One region of the Enterococcus sp. AZ170 genome, then DNA from elsewhere that is predicted to be linked to it. Evidence: predicted binding sites of a transcription regulator. Region 1 holds the regulator's gene; the other holds the start of a gene.
The links. Region 1 encodes LexA, which represses DNA repair genes until DNA is damaged. Its sites were predicted from a motif close to CNAACANNTGTTNG; they were not measured.
Positions count from the first base shown of each region.

Region 2: the regulator LexA is predicted to act here: its motif matches at 2,759-2,772, upstream of uvrB (excinuclease ABC subunit UvrB).

Region 1 is NZ_CP172947.1:1,684,299-1,690,489, forward strand. It holds gene abc-f (ribosomal protection-like ABC-F family protein) at 1-561, shown strand, start outside; gene IGJ55_RS08180 (thymidylate synthase) at 574-1,521, shown strand; gene IGJ55_RS08185 (dihydrofolate reductase) at 1,540-2,040, shown strand; gene lexA (transcriptional repressor LexA) at 2,111-2,740, opposite strand; gene IGJ55_RS08195 (DUF896 family protein) at 3,039-3,281, shown strand; gene tkt (transketolase) at 3,380-5,374, shown strand; gene IGJ55_RS08205 (glucosaminidase domain-containing protein) at 5,758-6,191, shown strand, end outside.
Region 2 is NZ_CP172947.1:2,387,828-2,394,018, forward strand. It holds gene uvrA (excinuclease ABC subunit UvrA) at 1-445, opposite strand, end outside; gene uvrB (excinuclease ABC subunit UvrB) at 585-2,579, opposite strand; gene IGJ55_RS11585 (amino acid ABC transporter substrate-binding protein/permease) at 3,028-5,175, shown strand; gene IGJ55_RS11590 (amino acid ABC transporter ATP-binding protein) at 5,177-5,914, shown strand; gene IGJ55_RS11595 (SLC13 family permease) at 6,045-6,191, shown strand, end outside.

The DNA.
Region 1 (6,191 bases):
AAACTTTCTGGTGGGGAAAAACGTCGTTTGTATTTATTAAAACTACTGATTGGACAGCCAAATGTGTTATTATTGGACGAACCAACAAATGATCTTGACATAGATACTCTAACGATCCTAGAGGATTATCTCCAAACCTTTAAAGGAGCTGTAATTGCCGTTTCCCATGATCGTTATTTCCTTGATAAAACAATGGACAAATTACTTGTGTTTGAGGGAGACGGTCAAATAGTGACCTATTTCGGTTCTATGAGTGAATACTTACTTGGAAATAAAGAAGAGTCGAAGAAAACTATTAAATATGAAACGAAACCAATTAAAGAAACTGAAAAAAAGGAAAAAAAGAAATTAACTTATATGGAACAAAAAGAGTGGGCAACAATCGAAGCTGATATTGCAGTACTTGAGGATCGAGCTGTTCTGCTTGCAAAAGAGATGAACCATCAAGGGGATGACTTTACTAAATTGCAAGAACTACAATCAGAGTTATCTATTGTAGAACAAGAACTTGAGGAAAAAATGGAACGTTGGGAATACTTGAGTGAATTTGCAGAAAATTAGGAGGCAGTAATTATGGAAGAGGCTTACTTAGCATTAGGTCGCAAAATTTTAACCGATGGTCACTTAAAAGAAGATCGCACAGGGACAGGAACACGAAGTATTTTTGGACATCAAATGCGTTTTGACCTATCAAAAGGGTTTCCTTTATTGACGACGAAACGAGTTCCTTTTGGTTTAATCAAAAGCGAACTTTTATGGTTTTTAAAAGGCGACACAAATATCCGTTATCTCCTACAGCATAACAACCATATTTGGGACGAGTGGGCTTTTGAGCGTTATATTAAAAGTGATGACTATAATGGGCCGGATATGACTGATTTTGGTCGTCGTGTTTTAACGGATGAAGTATTTAAAGAAAGTTATGAAAAAGAGCACAAAGAATTCTGCAATAATATGTTGTCTGATGATGATTTTGCAGCGAAGTATGGTGAATTAGGTAATATTTATGGAGCTCAGTGGCGTCATTGGGAAACGAAAGAAGGCAACTTTATTGATCAACTTAAAAATGTTATCGATATGATCAAGCAAACACCTGACTCTAGACGCCTGATCGTGTCCGCCTGGAATCCAGAAGATGTCCCTTCCATGGCATTACCACCATGTCACACGATGTTTCAATTTTATGTAAATGATGGGAAATTAAGTTGCCAGTTGTATCAACGTAGTGGAGATGTTTTTTTGGGCGTTCCATTTAATATTGCTAGTTACGCACTATTGACTCACTTGATTGCTCATGAAACTGGTTTGGAAGTGGGCGATTTCGTTCATACTTTGGGGGATGCCCATTTATATACGAATCATATTGACCAAATGAATGAACAACTGACTCGAGACATTCGTTCGTTTCCTACACTAAAATTGAATCAAGATAAAAAATCAGTTTTTGAATTTGAAATGGACGATATTGTAATTGAAGGATATGATCCTCATCCAGCAATCAAGGCACCAATTGCCGTTTAATTCGAAAGGGGTTCTCCAATGTTAGCAGCCATATGGGCACAAGATGAGCAAGGGACAATCGGTAAAGAGAATCGATTACCTTGGCATTTGCCAAATGATTTGAAATTTTTTAAACAAATGACTGAAGACAACACCATTGTTATAGGAAGAAAAACTTTTGAGGGGATGGGCGCTCGGCCGTTACCAAATCGTCAAACGATTGTTCTAACTAGAGACAAAAGCTATCAGGCAAAAGGAGTCATTGTTTTTCATACTGTGGATGAAGTTCTTGATTATGCCAAAACGTTTTCTGGTATTACGTTTATTGCGGGTGGTTCAGCAGTATACGAGGATTTTTTGCAATATTGTGACGTATTGTATAGAACAGTTATCTATCATTCGTTTGATGGAGATACAAAATTTCCTTTTGTAGATTGGGATGATTGGACATTGATTAATTTAAGCGCAGGCGAACAAGACGAAGCAAATGGTTATGCGTATCAGTTTGAAACATATCAACGTAAAGTCACAGCGGATTAAAAGATCTTGTCTAATTCAAACGAAAAGATAACAAAAAAACATACTAATAGTTAGTATGTTTTTTTGTTATTTAAATATGATTGCGGTATAGGCCAACAACTTTGCCTAAAATGCTTACGTTGTTCAAAATAATCGGTTTTAATGCATCATTTTCTGGTTGTAAACGAACATGGTCTGCCTCTTTAAAGAATCGTTTACACGTCGCTTCATCTTCATCTGTCATTGCAATCACTATATCACCATTTGAAGCCGCGCTTTGTTTACGAACAATAACTTGGTCGCCGTCTAAAATACCAGCATTGATCATACTTTCACCTCTGATAGTCAGCATGAACAAAGCATTTTCTTCTGCCATTAAATCAGGTGGAAGAGGAAAAAAGTCAGAAGCTTCTTCTACAGCTAAGATTGGCTCACCTGCTGTAACAACACCAAGCATCGGGATAACTGTCGGTCTCACACCGATTCTTTCAAGTCCGTCTGCGGTCAATTCAATTGCCCTTGGTTTTGTAGGATCACGTAAAATGAGTCCTTTTTTCTCTAATCGTGCTAAATGTCCGTGAACGGTTGAGGTTGAGGAAAGATCAACTGCTTTTCCGATTTCTCTTACGGTCGGGGGATAACCTTTAAGCTCAACCTGTTCATATATATATTTTAATACTTCGATTTGTCTTGTGTCTGTACGTTTCACCACAACCCGCACCTTCTTTCGATTTATATTTTTAGTGTACCATAGTTTTATACAGGAATCAAACAAGCGTTCGTGTTTTTTTTAGAAAGTATATTTCTGTGAATCACAAGGGAAAATATCTGAGGTAGGGAATCGGAATTTCTATAAATAAACACAATCGTTTCTGATTTTTAATAAGAATATAGTTGTATTTCTTGTGCTCATCTTATAAGATAGACATGGAAAGTAAACTTGTCTAGCTACAGGGCTAGCCTTTCAAAAAAGCTTGAAATATGCCGATTAAATTTTTAAAATAAGGAGGCCAAAATAGATGTTATCAACAGAAAAAATGAACCGTATCAATGAACTTGCTAAAAAAGCGAAAGAAAAAGAATTAACTGCGAAAGAAAAGGAAGAGCAAAAAGTACTTCGTCAAGAATATTTGGCTGCTTTTCGTGGTGGGATGCGCCATCATATAGAAGGAATGAAAGTGGTCGATCCTAAAGGAAATGATGTAACACCAGATAAATTGAAAGAGATTCAAAAAGCTAAAGGATTGCATAATAGAAAGTAATTTTAGTTTTTTTTACTAAAGGTAATTGCTTTCATGAGCGAAATGCGATAAAATGTAGTTAATAAAGGTAAAAAAAACCTAAATAGGAGATGATTTTTTTGTTCGACAACACTGATCAGTTAGGCGTTAACACGATTCGTACATTAAGTATTGAAGCAGTACAAAAAGCAAATTCTGGGCATCCAGGATTACCAATGGGTGCTGCACCTATGGCTTATGCACTTTGGACAAAACACTTAAAAGTAAACCCGAAAACTTCAAGAAACTGGGTAGATAGAGACCGTTTTATTCTTTCTGCTGGTCATGGTTCTGCAATGTTATACAGCTTACTTCATTTAGCTGGCTACGATGTGACTATGGATGATCTAAAAAATTTCCGTCAATGGAATAGTAGAACACCAGGGCATCCAGAAGTACATCATACTGATGGTGTTGAAGCAACAACTGGTCCATTAGGTCAAGGTATCGCAATGGCTGTCGGTATGGCGATGGCAGAAGCACATACTGCTGCGACTTATAATCGTGATAGCTTTCCTGTAATAGATCACTATACGTTTGCGTTATGCGGTGATGGTGATTTGATGGAAGGTGTTTCTCAAGAAGCTAGTTCAATGGCTGGACACATGAAATTAGGTAAACTGATCGTGTTATACGATTCAAATGATATCTCTTTAGACGGTCCAACATCAAAAGCGTTTACTGAAAATGTTGGCGCTCGTTATGAAGCATATGGTTGGCAACATATCTTAGTGAAAGACGGTAATGATTTAGAAGAAATTTCTCAAGCGATAGAAGCTGCAAAGGCTGAAGCAGATAAACCAACTTTGATCGAAGTAAAAACAGTCATCGGCTACGGCGCACCAAAAGAAGGTACTTCATCTGTACATGGCGCACCTATCGGAGCAGATGGCATTACCGCAGCTAAAGCTGTTTATGGTTGGGAATACCCAGACTTTACTGTTCCAGATGAAGTTGCTGCACGCTTTAAAGAAACGATGATAGAAGAAGGCGAGAAAGCAGAAGATCAATGGAATAAGATGTTTGCAAATTATTCAAAAGAGCATCCTGATTTGGCAAAACAATTTAAACAAGCTTTTTCTGATGAACTTCCTGAAAATTGGGATAGCGAGTTACCAACCTATGAAATAGGTTCGAGTGCAGCTAGTCGTGTGACAAGTAAAGAAACGATTCAAGCAATTTCTAAAACTGTACCAGGTTTCTGGGGCGGTTCAGCTGATTTGTCTGCTTCAAATAATACAATGGTCGCTGCAGAAAAAGATTTTGAGCCTGGTCAATACGAAGGTCGCAATATTTGGTTTGGTGTCCGTGAGTTTGCCATGGCAGCAGCGATGAACGGAATCCAATTACATGGTGGAAGTCGCGTTTACGGCGGAACATTCTTTGTATTTACAGATTATTTGCGCCCAGCAGTCCGCTTAGCTGCAATCCAAAATACTCCTGTGACATATGTATTAACACATGATTCTGTGGCAGTGGGTGAAGATGGACCAACACATGAACCTGTTGAACAATTAGCAAGTATTCGTTGTATGCCTGGTGTACAAGTCATTCGTCCAGCTGATGGTAACGAAACTGTTGCGGCTTGGAAAATTGCGATGACAACAAAAGATGCGCCAACGGTCTTAGTTTTAAGTCGTCAAAATTTACCAGTTATTGAAGGAACTAAAGAACATGCTGATACACTTGTTCAAAAAGGTGCATATGTCATTTCTAAACAAAAAGGCGAAAAACCAGAAGGGATCTTAATTGCAACTGGTTCAGAAGTGAATTTAGCAATTGAAGCCCAAAAAGCATTAGCTGAACAAGGGAAAGATGTTTCTGTCGTTTCGATGCCAAGTTTTGATTTGTTTGAAAAGCAAACAGCAGATTACAAAGAATCTGTTTTACCTAAAGATATAACTAAACGAGTTGCGATTGAAGCTGCTTCACCATTTGGTTGGGAACGTTATGTTGGAACTGCAGGCACAACTGTAACGATTGATCATTTTGGTGCTTCAGCTCCAGGTGATTTAGTCTTGAAAGAATTTGGTTTTACAGTTGATAACGTTGTATCAAAGTATACTAATTTATAAAATAAACTAGTTTTTAATAAAAAAGTAGACATTCACAAACTATGAATGTCTACTTTTTTATTTATGAAAAAATTGCTAAAATCGGATAAATTGTACTTTTATACAAAATAACTGCGTAATAAATGTAATATGATAGAAATATCCAGTAATGTTCTTAAAACGAATACATAAACAACAAAATAAAGGGATTTACCAAAAGAAACAGTTTGAATAACAGACATCATGTAAATTGATTGAAACAAATACAATTTAATTAATAAAACAAAAATTTCAACAGGATTACGCCCACTTTAAAACTTCAAAATTGAGGATCAAATAATTGTTTATAAAAAATTACCCGAGTAGAATGATGATATGATGTTCTATTGAGGAGGAACAAATGAATGAATGAGACAAAAACAAGAAGTAGCAGACACCAACAAAAAGAGTTGAAAAACAATACAAAACGAGTTGCATCTGTTATAGGTACTTCATTAGTACTTCTTCCGGTTGTGGGGAATTTGTTGCCACTAAGTGTTCAAGCCACAGAGACAGTGACCCAAGAAGCTATTTCAGAGCAAGCATTTATTGATTCTATTGGTTATTCAGCGGCTTCTGTAGCAGATGCTAATGATTTATATGCATCTGTAATGATTGCTCAAGCATTATTAGAGAGTAGTTATGGTACATCTGGTTTAGCAGCCGCACCAAATTATAATTTATTTGGCGTCAAAGGAAGTTATGGTGGACAAACAGTCTATATGCCAACTTCTGAATATTTAAATGGGCAATGGGTGACAGTGACTGAACCTTTTAGAAGTTATCCTTCATATACTGA
Region 2 (6,191 bases), 700 kb from region 1:
TAGTTTTCTCAGGCAATTCTAAGACTTTATCGACCATTTGTTCAACAGATTGACTGGTGATTTCCGTTCCATCGTTAGGGCAAATGGGATGACCCACTCGAGCAAATAAGAGCCTTAAGTAATCATTGATTTCCGTTACAGTTCCTACTGTCGAACGGGGATTTTTACTGGTAGTTTTTTGATCAATCGAAATAGCGGGACTCAATCCATCAATACTATCTACATCAGGCTTATCCATTTGACCTAAAAATTGTCTGGCATATGCTGACAGACTCTCTACATATCGACGTTGACCTTCTGCATACAAGGTATCAAATGCCAATGAACTTTTCCCTGAACCAGATAAGCCAGTCACTACGACCATTTTATCACGAGGAATCGTAACATCTATGTCCTTTAAATTATGTGCGCGTGCGCCATGAATGACGATTTTATCATTTGCCATTACTACTCTCCTTTGCTGTGAAACACAGCGAGTATTATTTTGAGCGGATCTTGAACAGTGCGCTGAAAAAAAAATCTGTTAATCCGCTCTCGTTCCTAATCCATGTTTTTTACCAATCAAATGAAGCAGTCACTATACTTTAATCTCCTGCTTTTAGTTCTAAGATCGTATCTCTTAGAGTCGCTGCTGTTTCAAAGTCTAAAGCTTTCGCAGCATCTCTCATTTCTTTCTCTAGCTTCATTAATAGATCGGCTTTTTCTTGACGAGTCAACTCGTGATAGGACTTGTCAATCTTGAATGTTTCACCTTTTTCATTTGTCTTAGAAATAGAGATCAACTCACGAATTTCTTTAATGATTGTTTTTGGTACAATACCATGTTCTTCATTGTATTTTTCTTGGATCGAACGGCGACGTGCTGTCTCATCCATTGCTTTTTGCATCGAATCAGTGATTTTGTCAGCATACATAATGACACGTCCATCTGAGTTACGAGCTGCTCGTCCGATTGTTTGGATCAATGAGCGCTCACTCCTTAAGAATCCTTCTTTATCTGCATCTAAAATCGCAATTAAAGAGACCTCAGGCACATCTAGTCCTTCACGAAGTAAATTGATCCCAATCAATACATCAAATTCTCCTAAACGTAAATCACGAATAATCTCCGTTCGTTCAAGCGTCTTGATATCACTGTGAAGATATTTTACTTTGATTCCTAACTCTTTTAGGTAATCGGTCAAATCTTCAGACATTTTCTTGGTTAGCGTTGTGATAAACACTCGTTGATCTTTTGCTACTCGCTCATGGATTTCACCAACTAAATCATCAATTTGTCCCATGATCGGACGTACTTCAATTAACGGATCTAAGAGCCCAGTCGGTCGGATGATCTGTGGAATCACCGTATCTGTCTGTTCATATTCGTACGGTCCAGGAGTGGCAGAAACATATACCACTTGATGGACATGTTTTTCAAATTCTTCTAATCGTAAAGGCCGATTATCCAAAGCACTAGGCAAACGGAAACCATAGTCCACCAACATTTGTTTTCTAGCACGGTCCCCATTGTACATCCCACGGATTTGCGGCATTGATACATGGGATTCATCAATCACAAGTAGAAAATCATCAGGGAAGAAGTCAATCAATGTGTACGGTGGCTCTCCCTCTGAGCGGCCATCCATATGACGAGAATAATTTTCGATACCAGATGTATAGCCCATTTCTCTCATCATCTCAATGTCATAATTTGTCCGTTGTTCCAAACGTTGTGCTTCCAATAATTTATTTTCGCTATGCAGTACCTTTAAACGAGCATCTAATTCTTCTTGGATTTGAGAAATCGCATGCTCCATATGATCTTCATTGGTAACAAAGTGAGTTGCTGGGAAAATCGCTACATGCTCCGTCTCGCCAATCACTTCACCTGTCAATGCATCAACTTCTCTAATACGCTCGATCTCATCTCCAAAAAATTCAACTCTTAAGGCATGATCATCTCTTGAAGCAGGAAAAATTTCCACCACGTCCCCTCGAACGCGAAAGCGACCACGTTGAAAATCAATATCGTTTCGCTCAAATTGAATATTAACGAGATCTGTTAATAACTGGCTTCGGTCCATTTCCATTCCAACTCGAATAGACACCACTTGCTCACTATATTCTTTAGGATCACCTAACCCAAAAATACATGAAACAGACGCCACCACGATTACATCATTTCTTTCTAACAATGAACTAGTTGCAGAATGACGCAATTTATCGATTTCATCATTGATGCTTGCATCTTTTTCTATATATGTATCACTTGAAGGAACATAGGCCTCTGGTTGGTAGTAGTCATAATAACTAACAAAATACTCGACCGCATTATTAGGGAAGAATTCTTTAAATTCTCCATAAAGCTGTCCAGCTAAGGTCTTATTATGGGCAATAACCAATGTTGGCTTGTTCACTTCCGTTATAACATTGGAGATCGTAAATGTTTTCCCGGTTCCTGTAGCACCTAACAAAATTTGTGCTTTTTCTCCGCCTTCGATACCTTCGACCAACTTCTTAATTGCTTCTGGTTGATCTCCATCCGGCTTATATTTTGATACTAAGTCAAATGTATTGGAGGTCTCTCTTTCTATCATTTAACATCCTCCTTTTATTTAATTATTGTTCTTTTTCTATAAAAATCTCACTTTAATATAAGCTAGTGATCCAGATAAGTGATAGTCTCGGGAGCTTATCAATTCAAAGCTTCGTTTTAAACAATAAGGATTTCACAAGGTACATTTAAAAAGAAACTCTTAAAATTATTTTAACATACCGAACATATTTTCGCTAGTTATAGAGCAGTTTGCGTATACGCATTTTTTGCTAATTTACATTTTATTTAATATTTTGTTTGCCTTTAAAGGATTATCTAGAACTAGAGCTTATTAGCCATTTATATTTATTTTCTACCGCAAAATGTCATATTTCATCACATCAGATGTGAGAAAATGAGTTTTTTTTGATTTTATCATAGTGAATGACTTGTGCTTTTGCCTTTTTTTACTATATAATTATCAAATATGCAAATATAGGAGGTATTTTATGAAAAGGAAACACTTTTTACTTTCATTCATTGTAATGATGGCAAGTCTACTGACATTCTCACTTGGGCAAAATGCTCAGGCTGAAGAAAAAACATATACTATAGGAACAGATTTGACTTTTGCTCCCTTTGAATTTCAAGATTCCAAAGGAGAATATGTGGGGATCGATGTTGATTTACTTCAAGCCATTGCGGATGATCAAGATTTTAAGGTGGATTTAAAACCGTTGGGCTTTGACAGTGCAATCCAAGCCGTACAATCGAAGCAAGTTGATGGTATGATTGCCGGAATGAGTATTACAGATGAACGCAAAAAATCTTTTGATTTTTCTGAACCTTATTTTGATAGTGGCTTACAAATGGCGGTCAAAAAAGGGAACAATACTATCAAAGATTATAACGACTTAAAAGGAAAGACTGTGGCTGCTAAAGTAGGAACAGAGAGTGCAACTTTCCTAGAAAAGAATCAAGAAAAATATGACTACACGATCAAAAACTTTGACGATGCTACCGGGCTTTATCAAGCACTTGAAAATGGTGAAGCTGATGCCATTTTTGATGACTACCCTGTTTTAGGCTATGCTATCACTAATGGGCAAAAACTTCAGCTAGTTGGTGAAAAAGAAAAAGGGAGTTCTTACGGTTTTGCTGTTAAGAAAGGACAAAATAAAGAATTAATTGAACAATTCAATGCTGGTCTCAAAGAGTTAAAAAATTCAGGTAAATACGATGAAATTGTAAGCAAGTATATTTCTACTGGAGCTGAATCTGATACAACAATGAAAAAGATCCAGCCAAAAAAAAAGTCATACGTGATTGCTAGTGATTCTACCTTCGCTCCATTCGAGTTTCAAAATGCAGATGGAAAATATGAAGGAATCGATGTTGATTTAGTAAATCGGATCGCTGAATTGCAAGATTTCAATATTGAATTTAAATTTATTGGCTTTAGCTCAGCTGTTCAAGCTGTTGAATCTGGGCAAGCAGATGCAATGATTGCAGGAATGACCATCACAGATGAACGTGAAAAATCATTTGACTTCTCAACGCCTTATTTCAATAGCGGTATTCAAATCGCTGTAAAAAAAGGCAATGACTCGATCCATTCTTATGAAGATTTAAAAGATAAAAAAGTTGGCGCAAAAATTGGAACAGAAAGTGCTGATTTCTTAGAAGCAAATAAAGATAAATATGATTATTCGATCAAATACCTTGATACAACTGACGCTTTATATAGTGCTCTTGAGATTGGTGAAATCGATGCTATGATGGATGATTATCCAGTAATCGGTTATGGTGTGGCACAAAAGCAACCACTGGAAACACCGATTCCTCGTGAAGAAGGCGGAAAGTACGGCTTCGCTGTTAAAAAAGATAAAAATCCAGAATTAATCGAAATGTTCAACGAAGGGTTGGCTGAGTTAAAACGAACTGGTGAATACGATGAAATTATCGGAAAATATGTAAAAGATGGTTCTTCAGAAAGTAAAGTCGATGAATCAACCTTTATGGGTATGATCCAAAACAATTGGAAACGTCTGTTGAGTGGTTTATGGATGACGATTCAATTGACCTTGATTTCATTTATTCTTGCATTGATCGTTGGTGTGATTTTGGGATTATTCAGTGCTTCACCCTCAAAAGCGTTACGTATCCTTTCAACGATTTATGTGGATATTATCCGAGGAATTCCTTTGATGGTCTTGGCGTTCTTCATTTACTTTGGCTTACCAGGAATCTTAGGTTTCAATATTCCAGTATTCTTAGCTGGGATCATTACGTTGACCTTAAATGCTAGTGCTTATATCTCTGAAATTGTACGAGGCGGGATCAATGCTGTACCTGTTGGTCAAATGGAAGCTTCACGTAGCTTAGGTCTTTCCTATAATCGGACAATGCAAAAAATCATTTTACCACAAGCAATCAAAATCATGATCCCATCGTTCGTCAATCAATTCGTTATCTCATTAAAAGATACAACGATACTTTCGGCAATCGGTTTGATTGAATTATTGCAAACTGGTAAAATCATCGTTGCAAGAAACTTACAAAGTACGATGGTTTACTTCGTCATCGCAATGATGTACTTGATTTTAATTACTGCCTTAACGAAATTAGCTAAAGTTTTGGAAAAGAAGGTGAAATAATATGGCGGAAAAAATTCTAGTAGAACATTTAGTAAAAAAATACGGTGATAATACCGTTTTAAATGATATTAATGTATCCATTCAAGAAGGCGATGTGGTTTGTGTAATTGGTCCTTCTGGTTCTGGTAAAAGTACTTTTCTTCGTTGTTTAAATCAATTGGAAGAAGCAACAAGCGGTGACATTATCATTGATGGTGCGAATCTAACAGACAAAAATACAAATATTAATAAAATTCGTCAACATATCGGAATGGTTTTCCAGCATTTTAATCTGTTCCCTCATTTATCTATCATGGAAAATATTACCTTAGCTCCAACAGATTTAGGACGCCTTTCTAAAAAAGAAGCCGAAGAAAAAGCCCTCAAGCTTTTAGATACAGTTGGCCTAGCTGATAAAAAAGATAGTTATCCTGAATCATTATCTGGCGGTCAAAAACAACGTGTCGCAATTGCTCGAGCTTTAGCAATGAATCCAGACATCATGCTGTTTGACGAACCTACTTCAGCACTTGATCCAGAAATGGTTGGTGATGTGCTAAATGTGATGAAAAAACTTGCTAAACAAGGAATGACAATGGTCATTGTGACACACGAAATGGGCTTCGCTAAAGAAGTGGCCAATCGCGTGATGTTTATCGATGGTGGGAATTTCTTAGAAGATGGAACGCCTCAACAAATCTTTGAAAATCCGCAAAATGAACGGACCAAAGATTTCTTGGATAAAGTTCTTAATATTTGATCACTTATGCTAAAATGGATCACTCAGACTATTGAGTGATCCATTTTGTTGCTAGAGAGGTTGCTTTGTTCTTGATATTTTAGATTTTTTGAAGTAAATTTGAACAGACTATCGAAAGGAGCATTGTTGAATGAAACGAATGATTACTTTTTTTACCGATGATTTATTATTTACGATTTCTTTTGTGATTGCGATTATTAGTCTTTATTTCGGTGCGTTTTCATTGAAAACAATCGATTTTAAAGTCATTTTTTGTTTATTTGGTTTGATGCTTTTT